Regions from separate parts of the Paenibacillus sp. J31P190 genome, predicted to be linked through region 1. Evidence: riboswitches for the same ligand, from Rfam matches in the RefSeq annotation. Region 1 holds a riboswitch; the other holds the start of a gene.
The links. Region 1 has a riboswitch for cyclic di-GMP ahead of AC58U0_RS35050 (pyridoxal phosphate-dependent decarboxylase family protein). Riboswitches for the same ligand answer to the same signal wherever they lie in the genome.
Positions count from the first base shown of each region.

Region 2: it holds a riboswitch for cyclic di-GMP, as region 1 does, so the genes downstream of both, AC58U0_RS27750 (S-layer homology domain-containing protein) here and AC58U0_RS35050 (pyridoxal phosphate-dependent decarboxylase family protein) in region 1, are expected to answer to the same signal.

Region 1 covers NZ_JCAUAS010000040.1:5,057-21,400, forward strand. The annotation lists gene AC58U0_RS35010 (tripartite tricarboxylate transporter permease) at 1-907, shown strand, start outside; gene AC58U0_RS35015 (AEC family transporter) at 1,003-1,926, shown strand; partial or broken gene AC58U0_RS35020 (NAD-dependent malic enzyme) at 1,957-3,386, shown strand; gene AC58U0_RS35025 (HPr family phosphocarrier protein) at 3,383-3,625, shown strand; gene AC58U0_RS35030 (hypothetical protein) at 3,691-3,963, opposite strand; gene AC58U0_RS35035 (YrzA family protein) at 4,618-4,824, opposite strand; gene AC58U0_RS35040 (ABC transporter ATP-binding protein) at 5,009-6,763, shown strand; gene AC58U0_RS35045 (ABC transporter ATP-binding protein) at 6,747-8,549, shown strand; cyclic di-GMP riboswitch class I at 9,781-9,866, shown strand; gene AC58U0_RS35050 (pyridoxal phosphate-dependent decarboxylase family protein) at 9,960-11,630, shown strand; gene AC58U0_RS35055 (methyl-accepting chemotaxis protein) at 11,637-13,373, shown strand; gene AC58U0_RS35060 (GDYXXLXY domain-containing protein) at 13,538-15,775, shown strand; gene AC58U0_RS35065 (EamA family transporter) at 15,833-16,344, shown strand, end outside.
Region 2 covers NZ_JCAUAS010000020.1:103,631-119,974, reverse strand. The annotation lists gene AC58U0_RS27800 (S-layer homology domain-containing protein) at 1-273, shown strand, start outside; gene AC58U0_RS27795 (DUF6531 domain-containing protein) at 306-6,539, shown strand; gene AC58U0_RS27790 (SMI1/KNR4 family protein) at 6,545-7,150, shown strand; gene AC58U0_RS27785 (transposase) at 8,011-8,442, shown strand; gene AC58U0_RS27780 (Tle-like phospholipase domain-containing protein) at 8,635-9,273, shown strand; gene AC58U0_RS27775 (hypothetical protein) at 9,422-9,802, shown strand; gene AC58U0_RS27770 (helix-turn-helix domain-containing protein) at 10,370-10,984, shown strand; gene AC58U0_RS27765 (transposase) at 11,243-11,911, shown strand; gene AC58U0_RS27760 (Tle-like phospholipase domain-containing protein) at 12,112-12,630, shown strand; gene AC58U0_RS27755 (hypothetical protein) at 12,679-13,221, shown strand; cyclic di-GMP riboswitch class I at 13,493-13,587, shown strand; cyclic di-GMP riboswitch class I at 13,708-13,802, shown strand; gene AC58U0_RS27750 (S-layer homology domain-containing protein) at 13,820-16,195, shown strand; gene AC58U0_RS27745 (O-antigen ligase family protein) at 16,277-16,344, shown strand, end outside.

The sequences.
Region 1 (16,344 bases):
GCTCTATCAGGGCTTGGAATTCCTTACCGTGGCTGTGGGTACTTTCGCTGTCGGTGAGGTGTTCAAGACCATTCTGCAGCGAGAAGGAAACGATGGCGAATTGGCTAAAATCAATCGAATCCTACCGACTAAGCAGGATTTGAAAGATAGCGCGGCGCCTATCGCTCGAGGCTCAATTCTTGGATTTTTCATCGGGCTTCTGCCTGGTGCCGGTGCCATTCTTGCCTCCTTTTTCGCTTATATTGTAGAAAAGAAAATCAGTAAAAATCCCGAAAAATTCGGGAAAGGTGCCATTGAGGGTGTAGCTTCTCCGGAAGCTGCGAATAATGCGGCGTCAGGCGGCGCCATGATTCCACTTTTGACACTCGGCATTCCTTCATCCGGTACCACCGCTATTCTGATGGGCGCTTTCATTATGTACAATGTTCAGCCGGGTCCTTTGTTATTCCAAGATCACCCGCAGCTCGCATGGGGCGTTATTGCCAGTATGTTCGTGGGCAATCTGATGCTGCTTATACTGAATATGCCGCTCGTCAAAGTGTTTGCCAAAGTCATTGAAACACCAACGAAATATTTGATTCCATTAATTATCGTGTTTTCCGTTTTCGGTGTCTACGCGGTTCAATATTCAACGTTTGATTTGCTCTTGATTATGGGCTGCGGTCTTGTCGGGTACTTCTTATCGAAAAACGATTACCCGTTAGCGCCGCTGGTACTTGGTCTTATTCTTGGACCGATGCTGGAAAATAACATGCGCAGAGCGTTGACCATTTCGAATGGAGATTTCATGATTTTCCTTCAAAAACCTGTTTCACTCGCTTTCTTGATCATTGGCTTCTTATGGTTGACGATTCCTTTAATCCTGAAGATGAGAGGCAAAAATGTTCTCGTAAACGAAGAAGCATAAGCTGGACGAAAACCCCTATGAAGCTGGGTGGAGCTCTGATACCAATCAGCCTCTATCGGTAGAATAGGGGTTTCATTTCATGGAGTGAAATTCAAATGGACATACTTTTTCTTATCGTGCTCAATGTTATTGTACCTGTATTTTTATTAATTGGAGCAGGCGCTTTTATGCATCGTGTATTTCATTTCGATATGCATACATTGTCTAAGCTCAATGCGTATTTCTTACTTCCAGCGGTTTCTTTTACGAATATTTATCAAAGTAAGCTGGAATGGAGCACGCTGCTGCAAATCGTTAGTTTTTTGCTTCTGCAAAGTATCGCTCTTATCGCAGTGAGCAAAGGAACAGCAAAGCTGGCTAAATTTGATAAAGGCTTGTCTTCCAGCTTCTCAAATAGTGTAGTACTTAGCAATTCGGGTAATTTCGGCTTGCCGGTGTCACAGCTTGTGTTTCAGGGGAACTCGGTCGGTTTAGCTGTTCAAGTTATTGTCACCATTTACCAAAACCTTCTAACGAATACCTTTGGCTTGGTTAATGCGGTTTCTGCACAAAACCAAGGGCAGAAGATGCTGCGGGAGCTTTTGAAAAATCCCATGATACATGCCTTTGTACTGGGGTTGCTGATGCATATTCTGGCGATTCCAATTCCGGCTTTCATATGGCATCCGCTCCAGAATGTATCAAACGCCTTCCTTGCGATAGCACTAGTTACGCTAGGTGCACAGAGTGCTTACTTGCAGTTTAAGCATGTTAGCAGCGTACTTATTTTCAGCCTTCTCGGAAGACTTATTGTCTCACCGATTCTCGCACTAATCTTGATTTTACTGCTCCATTTGGAAGGTACAACCGCACAAGCATTGTTTATCGCCAGCTCGTTTCCCACGTCAAGGAACAGCGCGGTATTTGCATTAGAATACGGGAATCACCCGGAATACGCTGCCCAAGTGGTTCTGCTCTCTACTTTATTCAGCAGCTTGACTGTTACCATAGTCGTGTATGTATCGAAACTATTATTTTAGGCATGATGCCCTAGAAACGAGGAGTTCATTTTGAAAGACACTATTGGCGGCAAAAGCATTATTCTGCGTGTGGAGCTGCAAACGGAAGCCGTTCATTTTGGACAATTAATTACTGTCATTACGGAAAATGGCGGGGATGTTATTGCCATAGACGTTATCCAAACAGGCCCAAATTGGACGGTTCGTGATATTACTGTAACAGCATCCGAACGCAACTGGAAGCTGTCACCAGCGCAATCAAGTTGCTTCAAGGTGTAAAGCTTGTTCATGTATCAGATCGCACCTTCCTGCTTCACCTAGGCGGCAAGATCGAGATGAAGCCTAAAGTGCCGATTCAGAATCGGGACGATCTTTCTCGCGTGTATACACCCGATGTTGCGCGCGTTTGTATGGCGATTCATGAGAAGCAGGAGAACGCGTACAAGCTTACGATTAAGCGAAATACAGTTGCTGTAGTTTCGGATGGCAGTGCGGTGCTTGGTTTGGGTAATATCGGACCCTACGCGGCAATGCCGGTCATGGAAGGTAAGGCGATGCTGTTCAAGCAGCTCGCGGATGTCGATGCCTTTCCAATCTGTTTAGACACGCAAAACACGGAAGAAATCATCACTACGATTAAGAATCTAGCCCCTGCTTTTGGCGGGATCAATTTAGAGGATATCTCTTCGCCGCGTTGTTTTGAAATTGAGGAAAGGCTGCGTGAGGAGCTTGATATTCCTGTATTCCATGACGATCAGCACGGGACAGCAGTCGTTCTGTATGCGGGGCTCATTAATGCACTGAAAGTCGTTGGGAAATCGATTAACGAAGCAAAGGTTGTAATCTGTGGCATTGGGGCGGCTGGTATAGCTTGCTCAAACATACTACTTGCAGCAGGTGTTAAGGAATTGATCGGAGTTGATCGAGAAGGGGTTTTGGTGAGCAGTACTTCGTATAGTAATCCCATGTGGAACGGGTATGCAGAGCGAACCAACCCGAATCAATTAACAGGCTCCTTGCACGAAGTTATCGAAGGGGCGGATGTATTTATCGGATTATCCTCCGGTGGTGTATTGAAGCGGGTCGATGTTGAACGGATGGCGCCGCATCCCATTGTATTCGTGATGGCGAATCCTACACCGGAGATTCATCCCGACGAAATTGAAGACATTGCAGGCGTAATCGCGACTGGAAGGTCTGATTTCCCGAATCAGATTAATAATGTCCTATGCTTCCCAGGCATATTTCGAGCCGCTTTAGATTGCCAGGCTACTACAATTAATGAGGAAATGAAGCTAGCTGCTTCCGCGGCTATCGCTTCTGTTGTAGCCCCGCAAGAATTGAACAAACTGTACATTATTCCGAGTGTTTTCAATCAAGAGGTCGTTAGACGCATTCGGACAGGGGTCATTGAAGCAGCAATAAGAACCGGAGTGGCTCGGAGAATGCCACGCGAATTCAGGTCAGGGGGAGCTATATGAGTGGACTGGACACAAGAGCGATTGTAGAAATCAATCAGTTGGCTAATCAATTTCAATCGAGCATTGTTATCAAAGTGGGCAAACGTTTCATCGATGTCAAAAGCATTCTTGGTCTAAGCATTACGCTTTTCAGCAACGAGGTGTATCATTTAGAAATTCATGGTCCCGACGAAGTTGAGGCTAAGCATGCCATGGAGGAGCTATTTATCAAACATGGACTTCCGCTAAGCGGAGTTTGATCGTGAATGAAGGGTTGTTACGAAAGGGTCACACGAAGTGACAACAGCAAGTGTAACGCCGATTGCTATACCAAGTGGCAACACCAAGTAATAACACCAGGAGCAACACAAGAAGCAATACCAGAAGCAAAGCGAAGAGCAATACCAGGAGCAACGCCAAGCGCAACACCGGGAGTAATGCCAAGAGCAACACGAAGAGCAACACTGGGAGCAACGCCAAGCGCAACACTGGGAGCAACGCCAAGCGCAACACCAAGAGCAATGCCAGAAGCAACGCCAAGTACAACGCAAAAAGCAACACGAAGAGCAACACAAAAAAGTAGCACCAATAGCAACACTAAGAGAAACACCAAGGAGCAATGCCAAGAGCAATACCAGAAGCAACGCCAAGCGCAACACCAGGAGCAAACCAAACGTTGAACCAAAAAACCTTCAGCACCACTTTTAAAGTGGAGTTGAAGGTTTTTTTATCGCAATATTACTGTTCACAGAAGTGGGAGAGGGTCGCAAGTTGTACATCGTACAACAATTTCGTTGATTTCTTCTTGATATACGGATGATGTTGTATGTTGTGCAACAATTTAGCCTTCATTCCTGCTATTGAGCTAGTTTGGGCAGAAATTGGTGTATTTTTTGCAACAATGTCTAGGCATATAGTGGATTCACTTACCTAATGTTGTAAGAAATACAACTTCACAAGTTTCAAAAGGAACCACGATGCGTTATTTATCAAAAAAACCACCTTTTTGAGCATAAAGGGAATATGGATGCGTTATTTTGCCATTTAGGACTGAAATACGGCATTCAAAGCGGAAATAAGTGATTGACGTTCCGTTTCGATAGCCTAATAGCGGCTTTCTATCGCAATAACGCATCGACGTTCCCTTTCATGAAGCTTCTGATTTGTTGAGAGGAAACCAAATCAGATTCGTCCCTGCGCATGAAGTATATTCATTACGATGGACCTGAGGCATTTGCTTTGGTTATCTAATTTATTTCACCTTAAAATGCACAACCGCGCTGTACAGCATTTTACCAGCATTCGGGTCGAACACGATGTGATGCTGAATCGCGAACACGTCCAGCAATAAAGCTTTGTTGTTATCGATTTGTTCGTTGATTTGACGTTCCAACGTCTTCATATCATAAGCTTGAAAAAACTCGATTTTATTATCTATGCGGTCCAAAAGAAAGTCCATAATCTTACTCCTCCCTAAGCTAAGTTGTAAAGTTTAGACAACTTCTCTTATTATAACGTCAATATCTGATATAGGAAGTACATATGAATAGGCGTATACTGTAAGGGGATACATGATCGCATGTTCTGATGGATCGGGAATACCTCATTTGCTAGACAAACTTGTAGTAGGAAGTGATGTCGTTTTGAAGTCTACACGATTATTGGTTGATTTCTTCAAAGAGAAATGGCCGTTGTACGTTGTAGCTGCATTGTCCATTTCTTTAGGCAACATTGTTCATTCGTATTACCCCAAACTGCTAGGCATTTTTACTGATCAGCTGCAGCAAGGACTTTTGAGCAAAACTCTTATAATTGACTACAGTCTAAAGCTGCTGATGATCGGCGTCACATTCGGTGTTTTAACAGCCATTGGTCAGTATATGATCATGCGAAACGGAAGACGCTTCGAGTTTGTTTCAAGAAACCGCTTGTTTAACCATTTCACACAGCTGGGCGCAACATTTTACTCAAAGAACGGCGTTGGTAAGCTGCTGAGCTATGTGATGAATGACGTAACTGTCATTCGAGAATCGATATCCATGGGGATTAACCACATTGTAAACTCGGCGATTTTGATCACAGCTGCCATTCTCATGATGTTATTCAGTTCGATCCCGATCTATTTAATTCTCGTCTGTATATTGCCCTTATTGCTTATTCCTGTTCTAACCGTTCGATTTCAACCAATTATTAAAAAGCATTCCTTACAGGTACAAGAAGCGTTAGGCAAAATGACAGAGTCCGCCGAGGAGCAATTCGGAGGCATACGGGTAGCCAAGAAATTCGCGGTGGAACCAATTATGGTTCGTAGATTCAGCGAAACGGTAGATCGGATTCGCGACAACCAATTGAGATTGGTTCGGCTATCTTCCTTATTTGAAGCACTTATTCCGTTTCTGGGCGCAATATCGCTGATCATCGCGATTGCTTTCGGGGGCTATTTGACCATTCAAGCTCGGATTTCGATTGGTAATTTCGTTGAATTAACGCTATACATACGGATGATGGTTAACCCTTTACAGCAAATTGGCCGCGTCATTAATGCCATGCAGCGCTCTCGAGCTTCGCTTGAACGAATGAATGAGCTGCTCGATTTGAAATCCGAAATTGTACAAAACGAGCTTGCGCAAATATCCGACCTCGATCACGAGGGAATTCGGATTGAACATTTGTCCTTCGCCTATCCTGATGATGAGGACGAAGTGCTTCATGACATAACTCTGACAATTGAACCTGGTAAATCCATTGGCATTATCGGGAAAACAGGCAGCGGCAAATCGACCTTGGTGAAGCTGATGCTTAGGATATACGACCCGCCGGAGGGGACGGTATGGATTGGGGATACGGATATTCGCGATGTGACATTAGAAAGCCTGCGAAATCAAATCGCTTACGTTCCACAAGAGGGGTTCTTGTTTAGCACGACCATCCGGGATAACATCGCCTTTTATAAAAGAGAATCACCCTTAGAACAGGTTGAACGTGCTGCCAAGAAAGCACAAATCCTCTCCAGCATTACATCATTTCCTGAAAAGTTTGAGACGAAGCTGGGCGAGCGCGGTGTCACCTTATCGGGTGGACAGCGTCAACGAACAAGCTTAGCCAGAGGGATCATTAAGGATTCTCCTTTGATGATTCTAGATGATAGTGTAAGCGCTGTTGACTCGGTGACGGAGAAGCACATCATCGATACGATCCGAAAGGAGCGATTGAACAAAACGACCATTTGGATCGCTCATCGAATCTCCGCGTTAAAGCATACGGATGAAATTATCGTTCTTCATGAAGGCAGGATTGTTCAGCGCGGCACGCACGAAGAGCTAATTGCGCAGGAAGGCTTGTACGCCGAGCTTCATGCGATACAAGAGGGAGGTAGCGACGATGCCCAAACGGAGTAACAAAAGCAATGAGGAGCGGCAGAAGACGCGATCTTCCTTTCGTTCTTTATCCGCTTATGCCAAACCGCATAGGTTCACCTTTGCAGCTGTTTTATTTTGCGCGTTACTAGGGATAGCTGCAGATTTGTTTCAGCCGTATCTAGTTAAGATCGCGATTGATGATAATTTGATGATTGGGAAAAGTGACTATCGCTCACTGCTGCTCATCTGTTTGTTTTATGCAGGTCTATCCATCAGCAGTTTATTCTTCAGTTATCTGCAGAATAATTTATTGCAGTTTGCCGGCCAAAGCATCGTCGCCAAAATACGCAAGGATTTGTTCGAGCACATCTTTAAGCAGTCGATGTCTTACTATGACCGTACGCCAAGCGGCAGCCTAATTACGCATGTTTCCAGCGATACGGAAACGCTGAATCAGTTTTTTACGCAGGTTCTTCTTAGTCTGGTACGCGATGGCATGACACTCGTATTCATTATCGTACTGATGTACCATCTGGACCCGCAGCTAACGCTTTACAGCATGATTGTGATTCCCATCATTGTGCTCATAGCTATAAGCTTTCGCAGATATATGCGCAAAACCTATCAGCTTTCGAGGACGCAGCTGTCTCAAATGGTTGCTTTTGCCGCTGAGAATTTATCCGGGATGCATCTCATTCAAGCTTTTCATCAAGAAAAGGAACAGATGAATCGCTTCACTGATCGGAATCTAGGATATTTCCGTGCAAATTTGAGAGAAATTCGTACCAATGTTTTGTTCAATCGTTCCTTTGATATTTTAGGGAATTTATCGGTAGCTTTTATCACCTGGATTGGCGGTATTGCTGTGTTCGATAAAACGATTGAATTCGGAGTTTTGTATGCTTTCATTACGTATATCCGGCAGTTTTTTCAACCGATTAATAACATTACACAGCAGTGGAATACCCTTCAATCTACAACGGTGTCTGTCAATCGAATTTGGAATATCTTCGCCATTCAACCGGAAGTAAAGGATAAGGAAGGCGCGTTGTCACCCTCGTTGTCCGAGGTGAAGGGGGACATACATTTCAACCATGTGCATTTTGGTTATTTGAAGGATACAGCTGTTATTGAGGATCTAGAGCTTCATATTGAGCCCGGTGAAATGATCGGTATTGTGGGGACGACGGGCGCTGGAAAAAGCTCGCTGATAAGTTTGCTTTGCCGCTTTTATGATGTGCAGGAAGGAAGTATCCGCATTGATGGCACGGATCTGCGGGATATCCCGCAGGCGGATTTACACCGAATGGTTGGACTTGTACAGCAGGAACCGTACTTATATGCAGGCAGTATTCTGGACAATGTTCGGATGTTCGATGAAACGATAACGCGTGAAGAAGTTATTGAGGCATGTCGAATGGTTGGGGCAGATAATCTCATTTCACGAATGAAAGATGGTTATGAGACACGCATATCCGAGAGAGGAAGCGGGCTTTCCGCAGGAGAGAGACAACTGATCTCATTCGCGCGAATTATCGTATTCAAGCCGAAAGTACTGATTCTTGACGAAGCTACAGCGAATTTGGACTCCCAAACGGAGCAGTTGATTCAATCCGCGCTTCAGGTTGTAGCCGAGGGAAGAACGACTCTTGTAATCGCACATCGCATCTCGACCATTATGCATGCTAACCGCATCATTGTGATGAGTCAGGGGAAAATTGTTGAAGAAGGGAGCCATGCTCAATTACTTGCGCTTCGTGGCTATTACGAGCAATTATATCTCCATTCACAGGGGAATATGGATGCAGCTCAACCCATCTCATAACATGAATGCGCCGCAACTGAGGGTGTGAAAATAAGCTTTGTCGGACTTCTTGTTAGGAAGTCGTGACGAAGCTTATTTTGCCCCATAAGAAAGAATAAGTTTTGGGTCACGATGGCCCCTTTCTTATCGGCGAAAAAAGCTACATCTAAACGCGCTCGCTCACCTTTGAATGGTCTCGATAGAGGTTTTCTCAACTGATAAGATTTTATATGTTTTGGGTGACAGAGAGGCAACCCTATATACAGGTGAGATATGGCCTGATATCCGCGCTGCGTGCAACTTGCAACGATGTTTTACAGCGTTACAGATGTCTCAGCCATGGCTGTCTCGCGACGTAACGATGATTTTCAGCGTTGCAGATGAAAACAGTGCTGTCTCCCGCGCTGCGTGGGCTTGTAATGATGTTTTACATCGTTTTACATCGTTGCAGATGTCCAAGTAGCTGGAGGGGCTTAATCGAAGGACCTGGCTAATGGCCAGGTTTTTTTTATTATTGTTTTGTTTTGGGGTAAGTGAAGCTTCTCCCCTGGTTACCCCCGTAATAAGAAGGGGCGTTTTGTGCTGATATATGGGAGAACTGCCGAATTAGGATGGTAAGTTGTACAACGTACAACAATTATCCTTGATTTGTTCTGTGAAAGTTGAAGATATTGTATGTTTTACAACAATTCAGCCTATTTATCGCCATTTGGGCTGCTATTGGTAGGAATTGTTGTATTTTCTGCAACATTCGTGAGGAAAACGTGGATTTGCTTACAAATTGTTGTACAACGTACAACAATTCTCGATTGAGTAAGTGTGCATGGTTACACATATGCCTTGGGCGCAATAATATGTTGCGCGCGTCTACCATTAGGCTTTTTTTATCATCTAGATTCCTAGATTCCTAGATTCCTAGATTCCTAGATTCCTAGATTCCTGGATTCTCTACTTCATTTAACCAGAACGGTGTTATCACTTTCCATAAGTTGGATTAGCTTTTTCGAAATAAATAAGCCCTGTACCCTCGTATTTGCGTGTATTGGTATAACTGTCTCGAAAAGAGACAATCGAACCTATTTTACCACCATCCGAGGAAAATGTTAAAAAAGCAATATAGTTACATTATAATATCTTTACAAACAATACTGGAAAAATGTGTTGTTTTATTTATATTACTATACTATACAAATGTATAAAATTGTAAAGTTTTGTTGTCGATTATTGTCGAAGATGGGAATTTTCACCTACAACTTTATAATGGCAAACCTATTGAAAAATAGGGACGCAAAGCTAAAGGGACTACATCCAACAAGGATATGTCAGCCAGTTGCATTGTAGCAATTGGTGGAATAGGGCATCCATGCCTGTGTTTCTCCTTTTTTTTGTGAACATTTTCTTCAAGCAATTCTATCGATAGGAGAGAAATTAATGAGAGAGAAGAGATTAACGAATGTACAGCAATTATTCCCCAGTGAGGATGGAAACCAACAAACGCGTCAAATGGTTTTGCGGCTCATTGAACAACTAGTAACAGGAGTGGATGATCTCAAAAACCCGGATGGCGTCAATCTCAAGGGCGAGAAAAACCGAACAGGGACTTTCTATAACAATCTAATTCGAGATAGCTTCATTCCTAATGGCAGCGTCCCCCTAGAGGAAGTTAATACAGAGCTATTGAAATTGCTGCATGATCATCCTTATCATACGAAATATTTTTTGACGAATATTTTGCCGATGGCAAGCATCCCTGGGATTATGGGCATGATCGCGGCATTTTTGGTTAATGGCAACAATTTATGGGATGTATACGGCCCAGCCGGAGCTGAAGCGGAAGTAAGGGTCATCAGCATGATGTCCAAATTAATAGACTATGATGCGCTGAAAAGCGGCGGGTATACGACGTGGGGCGGGCAAGGAGCTGTATTCTCAGGACTCCGGATAGCGATCGCCAAATTCGTTCCGGACGCTTTGCAAAAAGGTGTTCCCGATAACTTGTATGCTTTTTGTTCCGATGCCGCTCACTACAGCTTGTTTAAATCTATGGAGGCATCCGGCATAGGGAGCGATAGACTGATCAGAGTTCGCACGAATGCTGACAGTTCCATGGATGTGGATGATCTGCGAGTTAAAATGGAAGAAGTAATCGCACGAGGCGGAATCCCGATTTACATTGTAGCTACGACAGGAACAACGGATGCCATGGGGATTGACGATTTGGAACAAATTTATGCTGTGTCTGATAAAGTAGCCGTTCATCATAGATTGATGAGACCACATATTCATGCAGACTCTGCCTTAGGTGCATTCTTTGCTTTCTTTAATGACTATGATTTCACCGCCAATCCACTCGAATTAAAGAAAGATGTCGCTCAGGCTTTAATTTCTATCCAAAGCAAGATGAGGCATTTGCATTTGGCCGACTCGCTATGCTTCGATTTTCAAAAGCTAGGGCAAACCCCTTACCTGACAAGCCTATTTCTGGTCAAGGATGCCGCCGATTTAAGGCTCATGGATCTGCATCCGGATGAAACCCCCTATGTCGGACATCGGGGATACGGACAGTATCATACTGGATATACGTTGGAGTGCTCGCGCATGGCAAGCTCTATCAGTATATACAGCGCTCTGCTTGCATTCGGCATTCAAGGTTATCAGCAATTGCTGGCTCAGTTCGTTGAGGTTAATCTCGCTTTCCGGGAAGCGCTGCGCGAAGAAATCCCTCAAGCTGAAATCGTTAATAACGATAATCCTGGCATCATTACACTATTTCGTATATATCCGGAAGGCAGTCCGCATTTTCAGGAAGAAGTTTCAGGCAAGTGCACCCTTAAGGAAATTGAGCGGAATAATAAATTTAACGAACGTTTATTCGAAATGCTTGGGAATCATCGCGACCGCATATTCTTTGGCGACACCAAAAAGCATTTGCTTGTTCAAACGAAGGATGCTAATTCTATTGCTCTGTATGCGACAAAGATTTTTGTCATTTCTCCTTATACGGAGACCAAACATGTACATGAAATTATTCAATATTTGAAGGAAGCTGTAGTGCAAGTCTATGAGAAATATTCCGAAACATCGCTATTAAGCAGGAGGTAATTGAAAGTGGCAAAGCATGCTCCAAATAAAATAATAAACTGGTTCAGAGGACAAATCGCGGTGAAGATGACGAGCAGTATCTTACTGCTGCTGTTATTCGTATGCGCAGCCTTCACCGTCTCTTCCTATTTGGCCAGCAAAAGTTTAACAACGAAGCTTGAGGATCAATTTGTTCTAAGATTAACGACAAACATTGAAAATGTTTCAAAATATATGACTTCTATTCCCGAACATGCAGATGAAATTACAGGTAAAGATAAACCGGCTTATAGCAAAATAAAACAGCAATTTGAACAATTTAAAAAGCAAGACTCTCTTGAGAATGTTTATGTCTTGCAGAAAGTTCAAAATAAAGATCAAATCGTCATTTTAACCGGCGTTGATGAAGATTTCGGCACCGAGTATCCCTTTACGCCTGAAATGAACACCGCGATCAAAGAAAATAAATTAATGATCAGTGAGATTTACAAGGACGAATTTGGTATACATAAATCTGTCTTTGTTCCCCTCAAAAACGTTAAAGGCGAAAACGTCGGAATTGTCGGGATTGATTTAGATGCCTCGGTCGTTCCCAAAACGAAGCAAGAATTGTTATGGACAACTTTTACAATTACCTTAATCGTTATAGTTATAGGAGGTCTGATAGCCTTCTTCATAAGTCGAAGTGTGACGAGACCAGTCATTCAACTGATGCGTGTAACAGAAAAGGTTGCTGCCGGAGATTTATCTGCACAAGTCGCAATCCAGCGAGTAGATGAGATCGGTAAATTGGCAAATGCTTTTAATGAGATGCGTCAGAATTTAGATTCCCTGATCCGCCAAATATTTTCTTCATCCAACCTTATTACCAATACCAGCGCGCAATTGTATCAGTCTGCGGACGAATCCAGCTCTAGCAGCGCGCAGGTTGCCGTTTCCATGAACAGCATGAACGAAGGGGTTGCTGAAGTTGTTTCTTCCATTACAGAGAGTACTTCATCCATCGTTGAGATCAATACGGAATTATCAGAGGTAACATCCGAAGTCAAAGAGATGCAGGAAATGGCCCATAAGGTAGGTGCACAATCTGCTGACGGCCAACAGCTTGTTGAGAAGACATTACACCAGATGAATGTGATTCAGAAAGAGATGAAGCATTCCCAAGAAGCCGCGCAGCAGCTAGGGAACCGCTCGAAGGAAATCGGGGAAATTATCCATATCATCACCGAAATTGCACAGCAGACGAACCTACTAGCACTGAATGCGTCCATTGAAGCGGCACGGGTTGGAGAACAGGGGAAAGGCTTTGCAGTTGTAGCTGGTGAAGTGAAGAAGCTGGCGGAGCAGTCCACGAGAGCCGCAAGCTCGATCACCGAGCTCGTTTTCAGTACCCAAAATGACAGCCTTCTTGTCATGGAGAGTATTGTTCAGGGAAATCAAGCAGTCGAACAAGGTCAAAGCTGGATTAACGATACGTATGAAAGCTTTAAAGTTATTTTTAACGGTATTTCTGTTTTCTCCAATCGGACAGATCACTTAATCGATACATTAGTGAGAGCGGAAAGATCCTTCGAGATTATTTCTAACGCCATGCAGAAAATCTCTGGTATTACAGAGGAACAATCTGCAGGCTACGAGGAAGTGGCGGCTGCTGCTCAAGAGCAAAGTGCTTCCATTCAGGAAATTACTTCGGCTATTCGCCAATTATCTGATATGGCTGTTGTCCTGCAAAGTTCTGTTCAAAATTTTAAGATTACAGATTGAATATAATGACTTCTTTCATTTGATTGCCAGCCCAGTGCTGGCTTTTTTATTTGAAATCCATTAATCATCCTTAGGCTAATGATCTGGTACTAGGAATAGATAGTACTTCTCAAACTACATATCTCTAGTACAATTAGAAGTAAGCGAGAGGAGGAATATTCATCATGAAATCCAAATTTGTAATGATTCAACTAGGCTATGTATTGGGAGCAAGTGCTCTACTAACCGCCATTGTATATTTTTTTGCTACGAATTGGGAGAAATTGAACCGCTGGGAGAAATTCATTCCTGTCTTTGTGCTCATAATGGGCTTTTACGGCTTATCTGTATGGCTTTCGCGCCAAAATGGCAGGCAGTTTCTAAGTAAACTTAGCTTGTTCGCAAGCTGTATATCCTTCGGTGTAGGTGTTGGACTCATTGGGCAAACCTACAATTCACATGCGGACAGTTACAGCTTGTTCACCGTATGGTTCATTCCGGCATTTTTGCTTGCCTTATTAACCAGATGGCAGCCCTACTATGTACTGGCCTATATTTTAGGCCATCTCGCTTACGGAATTTATTTCTTTGGGCGTTGGGGGGTAAATTCAGATGCGGAAATCATTCAAATCACCATCTGGCTCGGAATCGCCATTGCAAATGGCATCTTGTATGTTCTGAGCGAGAAGGAGCGTATGTACTCGCCATTTCTGAAATGGATCTCTTTTCAAGTTGGGATGGCGGTTTTAGTCATGGCTTCAAATTCACATGCGTACGAAAAGTACGGTATCATTATGAACTTGCCTCTCATCCTAGTACTTGCGGCAGCCGTTTACTATACACACAAGACGAGGAATAAAGCTTATCTATTTTTTGCCGGTCTGTGGGTATCGATCACGGTGACAGTCAAATATATCGAGCTTATAATCCAGTATTATAACGAGTTTTTTTTCATTGCCAGCTTGTTGTTTATTATCTTGTTCATCTTTGCGAATGTGAAGTTCATGAACTTTATTCGTTCTTGGAATCCATCTTCCAAGCAGTTGCAACCGGAAAATCGCTCAGATCTAGAAGCTGCGGATCAAGCAAAGCCGGAAGGAGATTTTACCAAATGGGTCGTCCGTGTCCTCACCGTTTCGGTCATCATCATTGGTTCACTTCTGGGAAGCTTGACGATCATTGGGATTATCACTGTTGTACTAGGATTTAATGAACCGGAGAATATACTAATAGGCTTTGGGTGTGTCACTGTCATTGCGATGATCATAGCAAAAAGACTAAATTCATTAGTGCGATACACGATACTCATTAGTGGATTGCTGCTTGGAGCAGGAGCGGCTGTATTTACGGAGAATGTTCCAATTCTCTTGGTTTTTCTGGCGCTTACGATTGCAGCTTTTATCTACATTGGTGGGTTGGTACATCGTATATTCTTTTTACTTGCTGCTGTCATTATTGCTTCCTTCGTACTTTTCAATTGGATTGATAGCGGTACTATTGTTCTTACCGTACTTACCGGCTTATTATTCGTTATGTTTGCCAGTGGTCAGGTCATAGCAAATACGGGAGTCAGACAACCAATACTTTACAGCAGTTTTCCTTCATTTCTGATAACTTTTTTTGCCTTAACCTTTATGGCGGAGTCATCTTGGTATTATATAGCCAATGTGCTGTTCTTTATCGTCGTTGTTCTCGCTTTGGTCATTAGCAGACAACTGCAAATCAAATGGATTTACGCTTGGTCAATGAGCTTCTGGATTGCTTTCCTGGTATATAAATATTACGATTTGGCCTGGAAGCTTCTGCACAAATCGATTAGCTTCGCGGTCATCGGGATTTTGGTTCTTGCCTTTACGGTTTGGTATGAAAAAAGACATCGTTCTGAAGCGATTGAACCAGTTGAGGCTAATTCTAAATATGCTATGAACCGCTGGATTATTGCTCTGCTAGTTCTGCTTCAAGTCATGGCAATGTCTTTACAAATTGGTAAAAGTGAGTGGCTGCTCGCTCACGGACAGCTGATTAAGCTGCAGCTTGAACCGCTTGATCCACGTTCACTCATTCAAGGTGACTATGTGCGTTTGCGCTATACGATATCTGAGCCGCCTCTATTTGTAAATAAAAATGATGAGGCAAGTTCTAAGGGGAAAATTACAATCATTCTCGCTCCGAACCAGGCGACAGGTGTTTATGAATACCGCCGCGTATATACCAAAGGGGAAGCTTTAGCTCCGGGAGAGGTTCGTATAAATGGAAACAAAGTCGGTTATGAGGGTATTGAATACGGGATCGAGACTTATTTCATTCCGGAAGGAACAGGCCGTGTATTTGAACGGGATGCCAAGTTTGCTGAAGTGAAAGTTTCTGCTGGCGGCGATGCGATCCTTGTGCGTTTATTGTTACAACCAAGTGTTGTCGAATAAAGATTAATGTGGTAAAATTACCCGATCTTTGCTTAAAAGAAAGGGGGAAGTGTTCTCATGTGGCTTATATTTTCAGTACTTGCGGCTGCCAGCTTTGGGCTGCGAGGCATTCTATATCATTGGACCAGTCAGCAATCGCTGAATCGTAATGTGCTGCTCTGCGGCACATTTTTTATGGGGGCGCTCGTCAGCATTGGCTGCGCCCTTATTTCACAGCAAGAGTGGACGGTATCAGCTCTGATCGGTGTTCAAATGGGATTGTTCTCCTTTGGAGCCAATGCCAGTATGTTCAAAGGCTTTGCAGTAGGCAAAGCCTCTTTAGTTGCCATCCTCACCGGTTTACCATCGGTCGTTGTGGTTTTCGTCGCATTTCTACTTTGGGATGAGCGACTTAATTTATGGCAATTCTTTGCCTTCCTTGTGATCGTAGTAGGTATTTTATTCGTTCGTTACTCGAATGATATTACCCTTAAGAATCTGCAAGGAGCCGGATGGGGAGTGCTTGCTTTGTTTCTTTTTGCCGGAAATGATTTGTCTAGCAAATGGACAACCATCGTTTCTGCGCCATT
Region 2 (16,344 bases), on a different contig from region 1:
TCATTAACTCGCGAACAAATGATTGTTATGCTTGCCCGAGCGATGGGGCAGGAGCCGGCGGCTCGACCCCTGAGTGAATCTGAGATAACCGAGGGACTAAGTTACGGCGATTCTGGAGAACTTAGCGATTGGGCTCGCTCTTATGCTGCACTATTGACCCGTGATGGATTGATCGAAGGCAGCGATGGCAAGTTAAAGCCAAAGCAGACTTCGACCCGTGCTGAAGCGGCGGCCATTATTTATAGATTCTTGGATCGGCAACAAAAGCTGTAAATTGAATTCAATCACAAGGAGGTCGTAAATAAATGAAACGAAAATGGAAAAGTATATTCGCTTCTACACTTGCGATCACAATTGCTTTGTCTGGAATCCCGATATTTCCGGGGTTAGGTGCAAAGAAAGCGCACGCAGAGGCAAGTATGGACGCAAATGAGATCACATTTAATACGGTTTATAGGGAAGGGACAGCCATTACTTGGAAGTATTCAGATAAAGAGCACAGTACTTCGGTCGATACGTGCAGACCAGGAAAGAAAACGATCTACATCCCTAATCCACCAGGGCCACCTACACCGAAAGAAATTCCCGAACCGTACCCTATCGATCATATTGCGACAGTGAATCAAGGCACAGTGCCCTTGCATTACATGTATTTTTGGGACGGACATTTCGGAGACAGGCCGGCAGCCCTCGGTAACCACACGGTTTGTGCTACGCCACTAGACGAGTTTCGGGAATTTTTCGGTCAAATCAATGTGACGGTAGAGAACCCGAATCCTCCTGCGCCGGGGTATATCGAGGTTGCCCCTAACCAGGACCTGACGAAAACCACACATGTGATACGTGGGGTAGCCGAGAGAGGAACCGAGGTTTTCTTAGATATCCAATACTTCAAAAGAGATGAGAAAGATCGCCAGGTTCCCGGGGATCACATTCAGCCCCCTCCTATTATCGTGCCTTTCGATTCGCCCGGAAATAATGAAGGGACGCATTTAAAGTGGTCGAAGGGGAAAGATTTTTTGAAATATTTAGAAAAAAGAAACGTAGACCCAATCAAAAACCCAAACCCACTCCCGGACCCACCCTTTCCGCTTCGGGATGACAACAAGCCCGAGAACTACGTTCGGGAATGGACTTACGAGATTGAGTTAAACAAATACGAGATCGCAACGATTACCGGGCATGCAAAGCGTCTACCCTCCAATCCGTATTTCAATACGGAAGACGATAGCAAAAATCAATCGGGAATGTCTGAACCGGTTAGGTTTTTGCGCTACTTAGCACCGGAGTGGAACATTACTTGGGAGGCGCTTGCCGGGTACTACTACAAAACCAAGAGCGTGCCGGCAGTCGTTGACGGTGTCAATAAAATCGCTATTTATAACCTTATCAAGCCTTTCAATGATCCGCCTTATAACGAGAACCGCACATTAAGTGTTTGCAACGACGGTCAAACGTGTCCGGGTACGATCCCGATCGGCTGGAACTTAATTATTCCTGAACCCGAATTAGCGGGGGAAATCTCCTATAAAGAGTTTCGGGATGATTTGAAACGCGAACAAATCACCCACGATAGAGGCTCCAACGTTCCATCTTGGTGGGATCCGATCAATTTGGCTACTGGAGATTTTTCGTTTCACCATACGAATATTTCGTTGCAGGCGGTCATGCCGCTGGAATTCGGAGTCACTTATCACAGCCGAGATACATACGACGGTGCAGTGGGTTACGGCTGGCATCATACGTACGAATGGCGTTTGGAGCATCGGGAGAATGGCAAGCTGTACCTCATCAATCCGGAAGGCGCTGCCTATTTGTACACGCCGAACGCGAACGGCAATTATACGACACCTGCTGGTACGTATGATCAACTGAGCAAATTATCGGATGGCACTTTTAAGCTGGAAACGCCACAGGGTTTAAGCTATTTATTCCGTCAGGACGGCATGCTGTACCGGATTCAGGACCCGAATGGGAACGAGACCCGATTGAACTACACCAACACGATGCTGATGAAAGTAGAGACCGAAGGTGCCAGCATGACCTTCGATTACTTGAAGGGTGGCAAAATCGCCTCCATCACTGACCAGCTTGGCCGGCAGATCGTGTATGAATACGATGAACTAAACCATGATTTGTTATCGATCCGGCTGCCGGATGAAGGCACAATCCGTTTCAGATACAATAAGAAGCATGAGCTGGAGGAAATCGACAATCCGAACCATACGGCGACGCTTAAAAACGAGTACGATGAGCAGGGCCGGGTTATTTTCCAACGAGATTTTTACGGTGCAGACGGAGAAGTCCAGTATTTCCCAGAGGAACGTCGAACCGTCACGAAAGACCCGTTGGGAAGATTAAAAACATTCGAATTTGACGAACGCTTCCGCCAGACCGCCATCCATTACCCAGATGGAACCGCAGAACGTTTTGAATATGACAGTAACGACAATATGACGCTCAAAATAGATCGTAGAGGCAATTCGTGGAGATACATCTATGACCCTAATGGCAATCTGCTTCAAACAATTGATCCACTAAACCATACAACAACCATGCATTACAACGCCTTCAACAAACCAGATGAAATTACGGATGCTCTTGGAAACAAAACCATCATCGGGTATGACGGCAAGGGCAATATGGATACCATCACAAACGCTCTGGGTGAGTTAAGCCAAATTAACCGTGATGGGCGTGGCGTACCAACTAGCATCGTGAATCCCAAGGACGAGACCGTGGTGCTTTCTAACTACAGTAATGGATTTGTAGAATTTGTAACTGATCCTCTTGGCTACAAGAAGCACTTACAACGGGATGGTCTCAATCGCGTAACGGATATTGTGGACGCATTGGGTCAAGTCAGTTCAATGGAATATGACTCGCGTGACCGTGTCATAGCCAAGATTGATGCACTTCATAATCGGGAAGAGTTTCAATACGATAAAGACAGCAATCTGAAATACCATAAGGATGCTGCCGGTGCAGAAACGCACTTCACCTATGAATTTAATCGCATCAAAACCGTGACGGACGATCTCTCCAATACGACGGAGTTCTTTTATGATGCTGTAGGAAATATGAAGCGGAAAGTAGCTCCTAATGGAGCGGAGACCGAGTATCTATATAATAACGTCAACCGTATGGAGACCATGATCGTTAAGGATAAGAACGAACAAGGTCAAGACATTATGTTAGTGACGGAATTCAGATATGACGGCAATGGCAATCTCACTTGGACCAAGGATTCGAAGGGCGGCATTACCGAGATTCATTATGATGAACGGAATTTACCTGATCAAGTAAAGGATGCCTCAGGCGCTATAACTACCTATACGTATGATCACGTGGGCCGCTTAATTAATGAAACGAACGCATTAGGCCATGGCACAAAATATGGCTATGACGCAGTAGGCCGTTTAATTAAAGTGACGGATGCGCTGAATTTCGCAACATCTTTTGAATATGATAAAGCCGGACGTTTAACCAAGACGATCAAACCGGGTGGCGCTGTGTGGGAGATGTTTTACGATGCTCGTGGATTGTTGACAAGCACGAAGGATCCACTTGGTAATACGACATCTCTAGAGCGAGATGAATTGGGTCGAGTCCGCACATCTTCGGATGAGTTGGGAGCGACGACTCAGTATGGTTATAATGCCTTAGGTTTTGTTACGTCGATTGTAGACGCGATGAACCAGGCAACCTCGATGAATTATGATCCGCTAGGGCGTTTGAAAAGCATCACCGACGCCAAACAGCAAACAACAAACTATGGCTATGATCCGCTTGGCAGGTTAACGTCGGTAACGAATGCCTTACAAGCAACAACTAGCTATACCTATGATGCTGTAGGGAATATAACGAGTAAAACCGATGCTCTCATGCGGGTAACGGGATACGAGTACAATAAACGAAATCAACTTGTTAAACAGAAAAATCCCTTAGATCAACTTACACAATTAAGCTATGATAGCAACGGCAATGTGGATCATATTAAATATCCGGATAACAAACTAACGGCCTATCAATATGATCCGATGAATCGACTAAAGGAAATCGGCTACTCCGATGGGAAAAAGGTCAACTATGCGTACGATACCATCGGTCGACGCACTTCCATGAACGATTCAACCGGAACGACCTCATATGCATATGATGCATTGAATCGTCTGACTGGGGTTACGAATGGCGCCAACCAGACCATCGGTTATGAGTGGACACCAACCGGGCAGCGCAGCAAAGTCGTGTATCCAGATCAGACTGCCGTTACCTACCAGTATGATCTCATGGATCGCATGACTGGTGTCACCGATGCAAGTGGTTTAACCACCAGCTACACGTACGACAAGCGTGGCTTGCTGACTCAGAAAAAGCTGTCGACGGAAGGAATCAGTACCTATAGCTACGACGTGCTTGGTCAAGTACGGGAGCTACGTCATGCGAACCAATTTGGTAAAGTCGTAGAGGATCTCCGATATGCTTATGACCCTGTAGGGAATCGTTCACGATTGGAACGAGTAGAAGACGGTAACGATGAAGATGATTCGGATAGCGGCGAACATCAGGAATCGATGATTACCGAATACGCTTATGATGCGCTTAATCAATTAACACAAGTGAAGCAATACAATGATCGGACGGCTGCAACGCCATCGTTAACGAACTACAGCTACGACGCGATAGGCAATCGTCTAGCGAAACAGAGTGTATGGGATTCGTTATCGAATACCGAAACCTATACGTATGATCCCGCAGATAAGCTGCTTCATTGGCAAAGCGGAAGCAACTACAAGGACTTCACCTATGATCCGCGAGGCAATTTGTTACGCGTAATGGGCCTAGAAGATGACGAGGATGATGAGGCAATAACAAGCTTGATCAGTCCAACGGTTCTTAGCCAAGTGTATGGATCAGGATCGGTTACAAACGGTGTATATGGTAGTAACCCGTCCATACGAAGTGCAAGCAGCAATTCTTCCCCAGAGTTGATGGAAGAATACATCTGGGATTCGGCTAATCGCCTGAAGCAGCATCGCAGCGCGAAGAAAGATATCTCGCAATTCTTCTACGATGGAGATGGCAATCGGACGAAGATGATCGTGGACGTGGAACATGGTCCAACGGATCACAGCGTAAGTGGAAACGGACAAGGTAATAGCAATGGTAATGGAAACAACGGAAACGGCAATGGCAATAATGGTAATGGTAATGGTAATGGCAAAAATAACTGCCATGAAGTACCGCCAGGCTTCATTCCTCCGGGTCTAGCAAAGAAATGTGGACAGGTAGAAGAGCCATACCCAGACATGCACCCGGGAGGCCCGCGTGAAGGCTGGGAGAAGCAATTCAAGAAGAAGCATTGGGAGTTCAACTATACCAATGATGTAAGCTTGGCGAATCCCGAACCACTTCAAGTAACGGATAAAGATCAGTTAAGCGGATCTAACGACTTCTACCGCTGGAAAGAATCCTATACTTATGGAGCTGGCGGAGAACGGATCTCCATGACGTATCTACCAGCCTATGATGCCAACAATGGTTGGGATCCTCATGATGGTACAGCAGGAGCTGAAAAGGGCGTAGCGCCAAGAAAATTGTGGTACCTTAACGATGCACTAGGTAGCGCAGTAGGCTTAATTGAGAAGGATGGCCGCGTCTCATCACGTTACCACTATGACGAATTTGGAATCCCTACGGATGCCAAGAAATTCGATGTCAATTGGCCGGGACCGGATAACCTTTTCGGTTATACAGGATTAGGGTATGATTACTATAGCGGTATGTCGTATGCTAGAGCGAGATACTATAAGCCGGAGTTAGGGCGGTTTGTTAGTGAGGATACGTATAAGGGGCAGATTGATAATCCGCTGAGTTTAAATTTGTATACGTATGTGGGAAATAATCCTTTGATTCGCACTGACCCTTCAGGGCATGATTGGTTAGATAAAGTATCAGGATTCTTAGATTCAGTAGTCGATGATAGTACATTTGGCTTGTGGACAAAAGCGTGGAAGAAAATAGATGAGGCAAGAGGTATTACGAGCTATGACCCTGACCGTGCTGAAGGGGAAGCAATCTACGATGCAAATTTTACTCCACAAACCCTAGAAGACGAAATTTTATTAATGGGACTAGGCAGAGGTATTCCCAAGACAAGAATGCCGAAGACTGGTGGTTATTGGGAAGGAACACGTGGCAGTGGTAAATGGTATTCTGATAAGGCAGAAGTTAAAGAGATAATTGGTGATGCAGGTGTTGAATTTATAAATGGACGACCTAATTTCTCTCCTTGGTCAAGACTTGATCTTACATTCGAAAGTGGTAAACTTAATGGAACTAAAGATGATTTTGAGGTAGTGTACAACGAACTTAAAGACATCCTGGGTTTAGAAAATAAAACTAAGGCAAAGCAATGGCTTATAGACAATGAGTTGACTCCTCATCATCTTGATGATAATACAATTCAATTAATTCCTTCAAAACTACATGGAAATATACCACATATTGGTTCAGCATCCGATTTAAGAGGGAGGTAGCTAGATTGGAAAGTAAATTTGAAAATATCAAAGATAAATTTAAAGAGCTAGGGATTACAGGTAGATTTGGTACTTTTCCTAAAGAATTAATTTTGCAGACTGAACAGAAATATAATATTAAATTACCAATTGACTACTCGGAATTTCTTGTGGAATTTGGAAGTGTAAACTTTACCCAGGAGATATGTTTCCCATTGCTGAATAAGTATCCTACGGCGAGATCGGATGGTACTGAAGGAATTGTTAACTTTTACGGGTTTCATGAAGGAGAAAGTAATTTGTTCAGAATTATTGACCGCTATAATGGACGTATACCAACGTCTTTAATCCCAATAGCTGAGAGTCCAGGTGGAGATCAACTCTGTATTGGAGTAGGTGAAGAAACTTGGGGGAGAATTTACTATTGGGATCATGAACAAGAGCGTATGAACCCCTCCATTCAAGAGTTGTGGGATAATGTTTATCTTATTGCTCAATCATTTACTGATTTTATCTTGAGTTTTAAAGTACGACTCGAAGAGCAATTAGAAAGTCCTAAAGCTGTATCAATAAAAATGAGTAATGAGTTCTTAGAATTAATGAAAAAGACTAAAAATAATAAGTCTGAATAACTTAATTAAGTACAATTGTCTTCAACCACCTTGCGACTAACCATCGTAGGGTGGTATTCTTTATTTATCCACCGCTTCATTGGTAGGAACGTCAATTAACCATACAGTGGGTATTGGCGGCGGCTTCTCGATAGACCCCACCCAGTGCCGAATGAAGCTACCATTGTAAAAATAACTAACATAACCCTTGTAATACCGCTATTAAGATTTTTTCATTTCGTTTGTACGCACAAAAAAGCTTGAATATTATACCCTAAATACCGCTTTTGCGTTACATTGAACAGGTCAATTATGGTCAGATACCACCATGATTGACCTGTTTTTTGTTATCTTCGTTTTCTCGCGTTTTTTTCAAAATTATTCGCAACTGTAGAATACCTTGCAACGATATTGAGGGTGAGAAGGCATTGAATCGCACCTTCTAGGATGGATAGCACGACAATTATAGTGTGTACGGTAATCAAGAAGGTTACTTTGTCCGCAACTTAACTGACCATTGTAGCGATAATTAGTGTGTAAGAAAGAAATCTGGTGACGACCAGTCAACATATACAGGTAAGGATACGTTTTAGGCTAGCCACCTTGCCCTCTAATATAGTCCGAAATTCGTTAAAAAATTTCGGTTGGGGGCTGAACATGGAAGGAGTACGAGTTTCGATTGACCGGAATTTCTTCTCAAACCAAGCAATTACGCTTGTTCAATAAAGTCTGCTGAGAAAATACTAAGCATAGTTCAAGCAGACGGAAATACCAAAAGGCATTACCAAGCCGATAGAGACTTTATTATTCAAAGTCATATCAGACGTATCCGAAACTGTAAGGAAGAAATACAGGCTATTGAAGAGCGGCTAGCAGTACTGATGAAGGATACTGGCTACAAGTTAGAATCTATGTATGGCATTGAATTGGTCACAGCGGCAGGTTATGTAGCTGAGATAGGCTGTATTAGTAGGTTCTCTAGTCCTGAGAAGCTAGCACGATTTGCAGGTATCGCTCCTGTCTTTCGAGGGTCGGGGGACAAGGGGAAGTTCTATAAGTGTAAGCAAGGAAACCGTACGTTACACGAACTGTTTTACAGGCTTGCTTGTAGACAGATTGGAACTAAGCGAGGGAGCAAAGAACCCAACAATCCCTTTTACTATGACTATTTCCAACAGAAGATGGAGGCAGGGAAAACTAAAACCCAAGCAATTATTTGCATAATGAGGAAGTTAGTTGATGTGGTATATGCTTTTATGAAGAACAAGTCAGAGTACGTTAAGCCGACAGTACAATACAAACAAGCAGGATGATATACTTGGGGCGGGGGCTTGGAAAAGGTTTCCATCTTCTTTATTAGTATGGAACGCTTTATTAACTAGGATACGTATAAGGGGACGTTAGGTAATCCGCAGAGTCAGAATGGGTATGCTTATGTGCATAATAATCCATTGAGGTATGTTGACCCAAGTGGATACAAGCCTACTGTGATGGAAGCCGCTATAATGGCAGAAAATATTTATAGTGCAGGCGATAAAGATAAAGGAACATTAATATCGAATGGAAATGGATGGGGACTGGAGGACATCATAACAAATGACTTTGGATTAAAAATGGGCGTATACTCAAAAATCAAGTTAGGCGGAACAAAAGAGTACTCACTGGTTAACAAAGGTACTAGTCTACCAGAAAATTGGGCAGATAATGTTGGTCAACCCTTGGGTATGTCAGATGATATGGATGATTCAATTGAAAAATCTGAGTATTTTGTGGCTAGCCATTCAGATAGTGAAATCACGATGGTAGGACACTCAAAAGGAGGGGCTGAAGCAATTGCAAATGCAGTTGCGAACAATAAGAATGCCATTACATTTAATCCTGCTAAACCAAACCTTGGGATGTTTGCTTTAGACAAAGATAGTTACTCTGCAACCATGACCCATTATGTAGTTACAGGTGAAGTATTAAATACAGTGTTTGGTGAGCCCTCAATTGGAAACGTGGTATATTTGCCAAAAGTCTATGATTACACATATCATGCTTGGTATAATAATAGTATATCGGATTATATTAATGAACTAATTGATAATCATGGTATGGGTGCAGTAATAATGGCTTTGCAGGAAGCGGGGTATAAGTATTAATTCAAAAACATTGTTAGTAGGTATTCCATTACTGTTACTAGGTTTAATCATATTTTTAAATTTGCCTTGGCTTCTCCTATTTATAGGCATTCATAGCAAACCAAATCCTCCACACCCTGAAATCACATACGGAGAGTTTCCATTTCGTTTGGAGTATGAAATTAATGGAGATCGAAAAGTTATTGAAGATACACTAATATGTGAGTTCGATGGGTTTGGTGCAGATGAAGGGAGAGGCAAGTATCGCAAATGGAAGCAACGATTAGCTAGTGGGCAAAAAAATGTAACGTTAGTTAGAGTTAATGACTCCAATGAAATATACTTATTCCCCGGAAGTGCGGAATACTATATGGGCGATCTAGATACCGATAGAAATGACAGTAGTTTTCCAAATGCCTTGTATATTGAGAAAGACGGAAGGTTTACTAGTGGGGGGATCATCCGTGCAGATGAATTGCTTAGTAAAAACCATATAAAATTGATAAGTTGGAATCCTAGTCAACCAGTCAAAAATACTTTTTCCAAATGATTCTTCCGAGCCACCTTGCGACTAACCATCGTAGGGTGGTTTTCTTTTTATCTGCCGCTGTATCACTAACAACACAAATAACCGTTCAAAGAGTATGAGCGGCGGCAGGTTCAATAGACCCCACCCATTGCCTAGTGAATTACTATTCACATTCCAACGAACTTAACCTTCGAAAGCCCCGTATCAAAATTCCGTCAATTTCTGTGTACGCACAGCTTATGGCTTTAATTGTATACCCAATTTGCATCGTCGTCCTCTTTCCCTACCGAATCAGAATCCCCTGTTATCATCATATTTCATGCCAAATTCCTTACCTTCGCTTTCTTGCGGTTTTTCCAAGAAAAACATCCCGCAACTTCAGTACGACATTAGCCGACTACGAATAGTAAGGAGAATTTAATAATCACTCGCAACAATCTGGCAATAAGCAACGATGATTACCATGTAAAGACAATCTGGTAACGTGCCAGTTCATATATAACAGGTAAGGTACGTTTAGGCTAGCCACCTTCCCAACTTCAAAACCGCCGAGTGGCGGTAACAAACCACAAGAGGGATGGTAAGCAAATGAGAGATAACTGGTTGATTAAGAATAACAAAGCCGCTAATGCCTACATGGATGAGGTAAGTCAAGAAAGTCAATTCACGTCCCACCACAAGGGTTATGTCAAAGTTCCAATAAAACTTATCCGGTGTATTAGCTTGAGTTCCTATGAGAAGTTGGTACTCATTGACCTTATTGCGTATATGAGCGATAAGAGCATGTGCTACCCGACTATCGAAATGATAGCAAGAAATATCGCATGCAGTTCAAAATCAGTGGAGCGCGCTGTAAAGGAACTAGCGGACAAGAAACTGATACTGGTCAGTCAGGACAGGAAGAATAATACGTATTATCTGCCAAACTACTTCCATTGCCACCCGTATTTCCTGATGAGTGAAAAGACGCATGAGTTTATCGCTAGCGTTCGGAAGCAAGTCAATGAAAGGAAATTGACACCTTGGATACAAGCAATGGTCAAGAGAGACGAGTTCAAGGGATTTATCGTAAGACTTCAAAGACTTCATGAAAGACGACTGCCGATAGACAAATTCGCTGAAAAGGAAACTCTGGACAGCTATGCTCAGTTCTTGAGGACGGAGTTAGCGAAGCAGTTTCCGTTCGATGTGAACGGACAATAATGTTCTGTCTGCCATTTCAGCGGACACCCAGTCCCAATAACCGTCATACGGTCTGTAATAGGGTGCAAAACAGGTGCTTTAGACTGTGAGTCCGCGATATTGACATAGATTCGGTTATGGAAGACAGGTAGTCTGGCTGAAAGACCTAGAGTCTGTTGTTAGCCGTCCGACAGTCTCACTAATAAGAATCATAAGTAATACTCATGTAAAAAAGAATCAAGAAAAGAATCACTTGAAAAAGAAACAGCAGACACTCCGTTGGCGATCTGCGAGTTTCGGGGGGTCACAGTCGAAACATTACGTGCGTTCTTATTAGTACCAAGCAATTATGCCTGCTCAACAAAATCTGCTGAGAAAATCCTGCACCTAATCCAAAAAGACGGTTCTACGAAGTGTGAGTACCAACAGGAGAGAGACTTTATCATCCAGAGTCATATACGGCGTATACGTAACTGTAAGCAGGAACTGGAAGCCATAGAACAGCGGTTGGCGGTGCTGATGAAGGATACTATGTACAAACTAGAGTCCATGTATGGCATTGAGTTGGTCACAGCTGCAGGATTCATAGCCGAGATTGGAAATATCGACAGGTTTACAAGCCCTGAGAAGCTAGCCCGATTTACAGGAATTGCACCAATTCTAGTTGGTTCAGGCGACAGACATAAGCATTATAAGTGTAAGCAAGGTAACAGAAGGCTACACGAACTGTTTTACCGTCTGGCTTGCAGACAGATTAATGTAGCCAGAGGAAGCGGTAAGCCTAACAATCCCTACTACTATGAGTATTACCAACAGCGGTTGACGGCAGGAAAGACCAAGACACAGGCAATCATTTGTATAATGAGAAAGTTAGTTGATTTGGTGTATGCACTTATGAAGAAAAAGACGGAGTATAGCATGCCAGTCGTATTGAAACAGGCAGGATGATATAATTGGAACAGATGGGCGGCGATTGGAATACAGTCACCGTCCATTTTTACGAATTAACACGGTTAGTTAGCTAGGATACGTATAAGGGGACGTTAGGTAATCCGCAGAGTCAGAATGGGTATGCTTATGTGTGGAACAATCCTCTGAGGTATATTGATCCGAGTGGACATATTCCTACTGTGATGGAAGCCGCTGTAATGGCACAAAACATTTATGGTGCTACAGAAGACGACGTTCTAAATAAAACAACAGTTGCTGATAGACTGACAATAATTGACATTCTGACAAATGACGAGGGATTAAAAATAGGTGTATATTCAAGTGTCAAAGCAGATGGAACGACGGAATACTCACTAGTTAACAAAGGCACTAGCACAAGGGGGGATTGGGGCAATAATCTTCAACAACCATTTGGTTATTCAAATGACATGAAAGACTCGATTTCAAATTCCGAGTATTTTGTGGCTAACAATATGAATGCTGAAATAACGATGGTAGGGCATTCAAAAGGGGGAGCTGAGGCGGTTGCAAATGCAGTTGCCAACAATAAAAATGCTATTACATTTAATCCAGCAAAACCAGATTTAAGTGAATATGGTTTAAGTGACCTGGACTATACCGCCAGTGTAACGAATTATGTTGTTACGGGTGAAGTTTTAAACGGACTTTTTGGTGAAGTACCAACTGGGACAACGGCTTATAGTGGCAATAGCTAATCACTCGATGGATTCAGTAATAAGTGCTTTGTTGGAGGATGCTCGTAAATGAAAGTAAAAATATTTTTATTGCTAGGCATTCCATTATTTGTGGCATTTGTATCTGTGGCGTATTTTGCTTTTCCTTGGATTCTCATATTCATAGGAATTCATTCAGAACCAAACCCTCAACGCCCTGAAATCACATACGGAGAGTTTCCATATCGTTTGGAATATGAAATTAACGGAGAGCGAAAGGTTATTCAAGATACGTTAATATGTGAATTTGATGGTTTTGGTGCAGATGAAGGGCGTGGGAAATATCGCAAGTGGAAGAAACGATTGGCTAGCGGGAATGAGAGAATAACATTGCTAGAGGTCAATCAAACACAAGAAATATACTATTCTCCAGGTAGCCCAAACTATTATATGGGTGATTTGGAAAATAGCGAGGAGTATCGGCATGGTTTTCCCGATGCTTTAATTATTGAACGGAATGGTAGATTTACTAGTAATAGATTAATCCGTGCAGATGAATTACTTAATAAGTACCATATTAAATTGATAAGCTGGGACTCTACCCCACCAATCAAAAATACGTTTTCTAAATGATTCGTCCGAATCGCCTTGCGACTAACCCTCGCAAGGTTTTCTTTTTGTCTGCCGCAGTATCGCTAACAACACAAATAACCGCTCAGAGATTATGAGCGGCGGCTAGTCAAATTGCCCCCCCCTATTTTGTGTGAAATTACACACTTTGCAAATGGATTTCCTCTTTTTTGTAGAAATGTGTTGAAATTTGATGTTTTATGGAATAGTATGGAAAATAGTTGGTTCTATACGACTAGTAATAATGAGCGAATATACCCAATAACCAAGCATTAATGAACAAAGGCAAATTTATCGAAAGATAGAGACGCAAAGCCACGGGTCTAAGCCATGAGTCATGCCTCATGGGACGATAGCCGGGTTACCTTTAGGGGCTTGGTTTTTTATTGTCTAAAAAGAAAGGAAGGAAGTGCTTGATTTACATCATTTAGGAAGAGTGCGTTTGAAGAAGAAATTTTAAGCTCCAAATTATCTAATAACCAAGCAATAAACGAACAAAGGCAAACCCATTGAAAAATGGAGACGCAAAGCCACGGGTCTAAGCCATGAGTTATACCTCATGGGATGATAGCCGGGTCGCTCATTGGAGCTTGGTTATTTTTTGATAGATAAATTACTTACAGAAAAAGGAGTAGATGCTGTTTTGTTAAGATTCATGTCATTACGAAAGTTAAGCTTGTCAATTGCTGTTGTTATGGTTGCTACCCTGTTTATGCCGCTTATATCCTATGCTGCACAAACCATCTGGTTTACTTACAACCCGACTACAGGGAAATTAAGCGGTCAGGTGTATATTCATGATCCTAATAAGGTCTCGATTCAAGTTACTAGCCCTCAAGGAGTTACTAATGTAACCTATAGTACATACGGAACTGTTGTAGATACCACCTATGACGATAACAATGTTTTGTTGAAAGTGGTTAAGTATGATTTGAACTTAAATCCTAATAAAGCGCCTAGCCAAATCGTTATGAATGTATGTAACCAAACTACAGAGCTTAGTAAAAGTGTTTGGAGCGATTCAACGGTTTCCTATTATAGCCCAGACCGTTTTACAAGCGGAGCTTACAGATCGCCGGGGCACCAATACTTCTCAGAAATTCCTGCTGGATCCTACATGCCGAGCGGAGCTAAATTAGTATCTTTTACTCCTCTATTAGATGGGGATAACAGAGTCGAATTATATATGCCTTATGATAATAGTGTTTGGAATAGTAACATTGTCACGCAAATCGATAAGTCACAATTCACAATCTCTGATCTTGCATTAAAAGATACTACGACCAACGAATCTGTGAGTATAGGTAGTTTGAAATACGTAGGTAACTATTACTTTTATTTTGAAACTACAAGTAATCTGATTAAGAACCACAACTATGAGCTTAATCTTTCGAACACAAGTGGAGGCAATGAATTTCTGCTACCGGCTAGTGGGAACTATCTGGCTAAGTTATATCTAAGAAATGGCGATCTATTTCTTGGTAGTAGTGTTATGAATTTTTACCCGATCAATCTTGGAAACGGAACTCCAGGGGGTACCCCGAGTTATCATGGTACTGGATCGCCATACGGCACAATGGATAACTGTTCTGATCCAATAACGATTCCAGACAACGGGGATTCTGGTCCTGATCCTGGAGATAACAGTGAAGGTGGAAACGATACATCTCCAGTCGGGGGAAATACAGGACCTATAACTCCTGCACCGGGTACGGGGATAACAGATGGTAAAGATGGCGTAAAGCTTGATAAAGGAGCAGCGACCGTAACTAAAGATACCAATTCAGAAGGCAAACAGGTAACGAAAGTCGTTCTTGATGCCGACAAATTAGGAAAAGCCTTGGGTCTTCTCAAAGACAAGGACAAGGGTGCACAAACAGTAAGCCTAGAAATCGAAGGATCGGATCCGATATCTCAGGTTCAATTGCCAGTAGGCACACTAGCAGATTCATTTAAAGACTCTTCCGCAGTTATTTCCATTAAAAATGAATCGGCAAGCTATAATTTGCCTATAAAATTAATAGATTTAACTTTGCTAGCTACTCAATTGGGGGCTTCATTGAAAGATGTTGTTCTAACCATTCAAATCGAGATAGTTACAGGGAGCAAAGCTGAACAAATAGAAAACAAAGCTAAAAGCCTGAACGTCAAATTGTTAACAGACCTAGTCGACTTCAGTATTACTGCTGAGGCGAATGGCAAGAAACATGAGATGAATAACTTTGGCAGCATATATGTGACTAGAACCATAACAGTTCCTCAAGTTTTAAATGAAAATCGTTCTTCCGCAGTTACCTTTGATGAAACAACCGGTAAATTAATGTTTGTACCGGCTATATTTACAACGATCAACGGTAAGACGGAAGTTACGATAAAGCGAAATTCAAATAGTATCTACACCGTTGTTCAAGGGCTACAAACCTTCAAAGATTTAAGTGGGCATTGGGCAAAAGAAGATGTAGAGTTTCTTGCTACAAAGCAATTGGTTGAAGGAACAGCAGCTAATACATTCTCGCCGGAACAAGTGATAAGCCGTGCCGAGTTCGCGACATTACTTACTCGTGCTTTAGGATTAAATGAAGTTAAGTCCAGTATGCAATTTAAGGATGTTGATTCCGCAAGCTGGTACCAAGGTACCGTCGGTGCTGCCGTTAAAGCGGGACTAATCGAGGGGTATGAGGATGGTACATTCCGTCCTAATGCCAAGCTCACAAGGGAACAAATGGCTGTTATGATCGCAAAGGCATTAAAATTTACAGGTAAATCTGTTGATGCTGTTAGTGAGAGCCCAATAGCCTCCTTCCAGGATAAAGATGCAATAAGTACTTGGGCTCGAAACTCTACCGCTCAGGTAACGAAAGTTGGAGTAATTACTGGCATGACAGAATCTGACTTTGCGCCACAAAGCGAGGCCACTCGTGCACAAGCGGTTGTGATGTTGAAGAGACTATTACAGGTAGTTGGGTTTATCAATTAAATAAATTGACCAAGTGACTGCCGATTAATCGGCAGTTTTCTTGTATAGTAGAGGGATAAGTTAGATAAGCAGAGGTGTTACATGAAAGTGAAAACGATGACAGGGCTTTTATTGCTCCTATGCTGGAGTGGCTCATTATTTCAGGGATT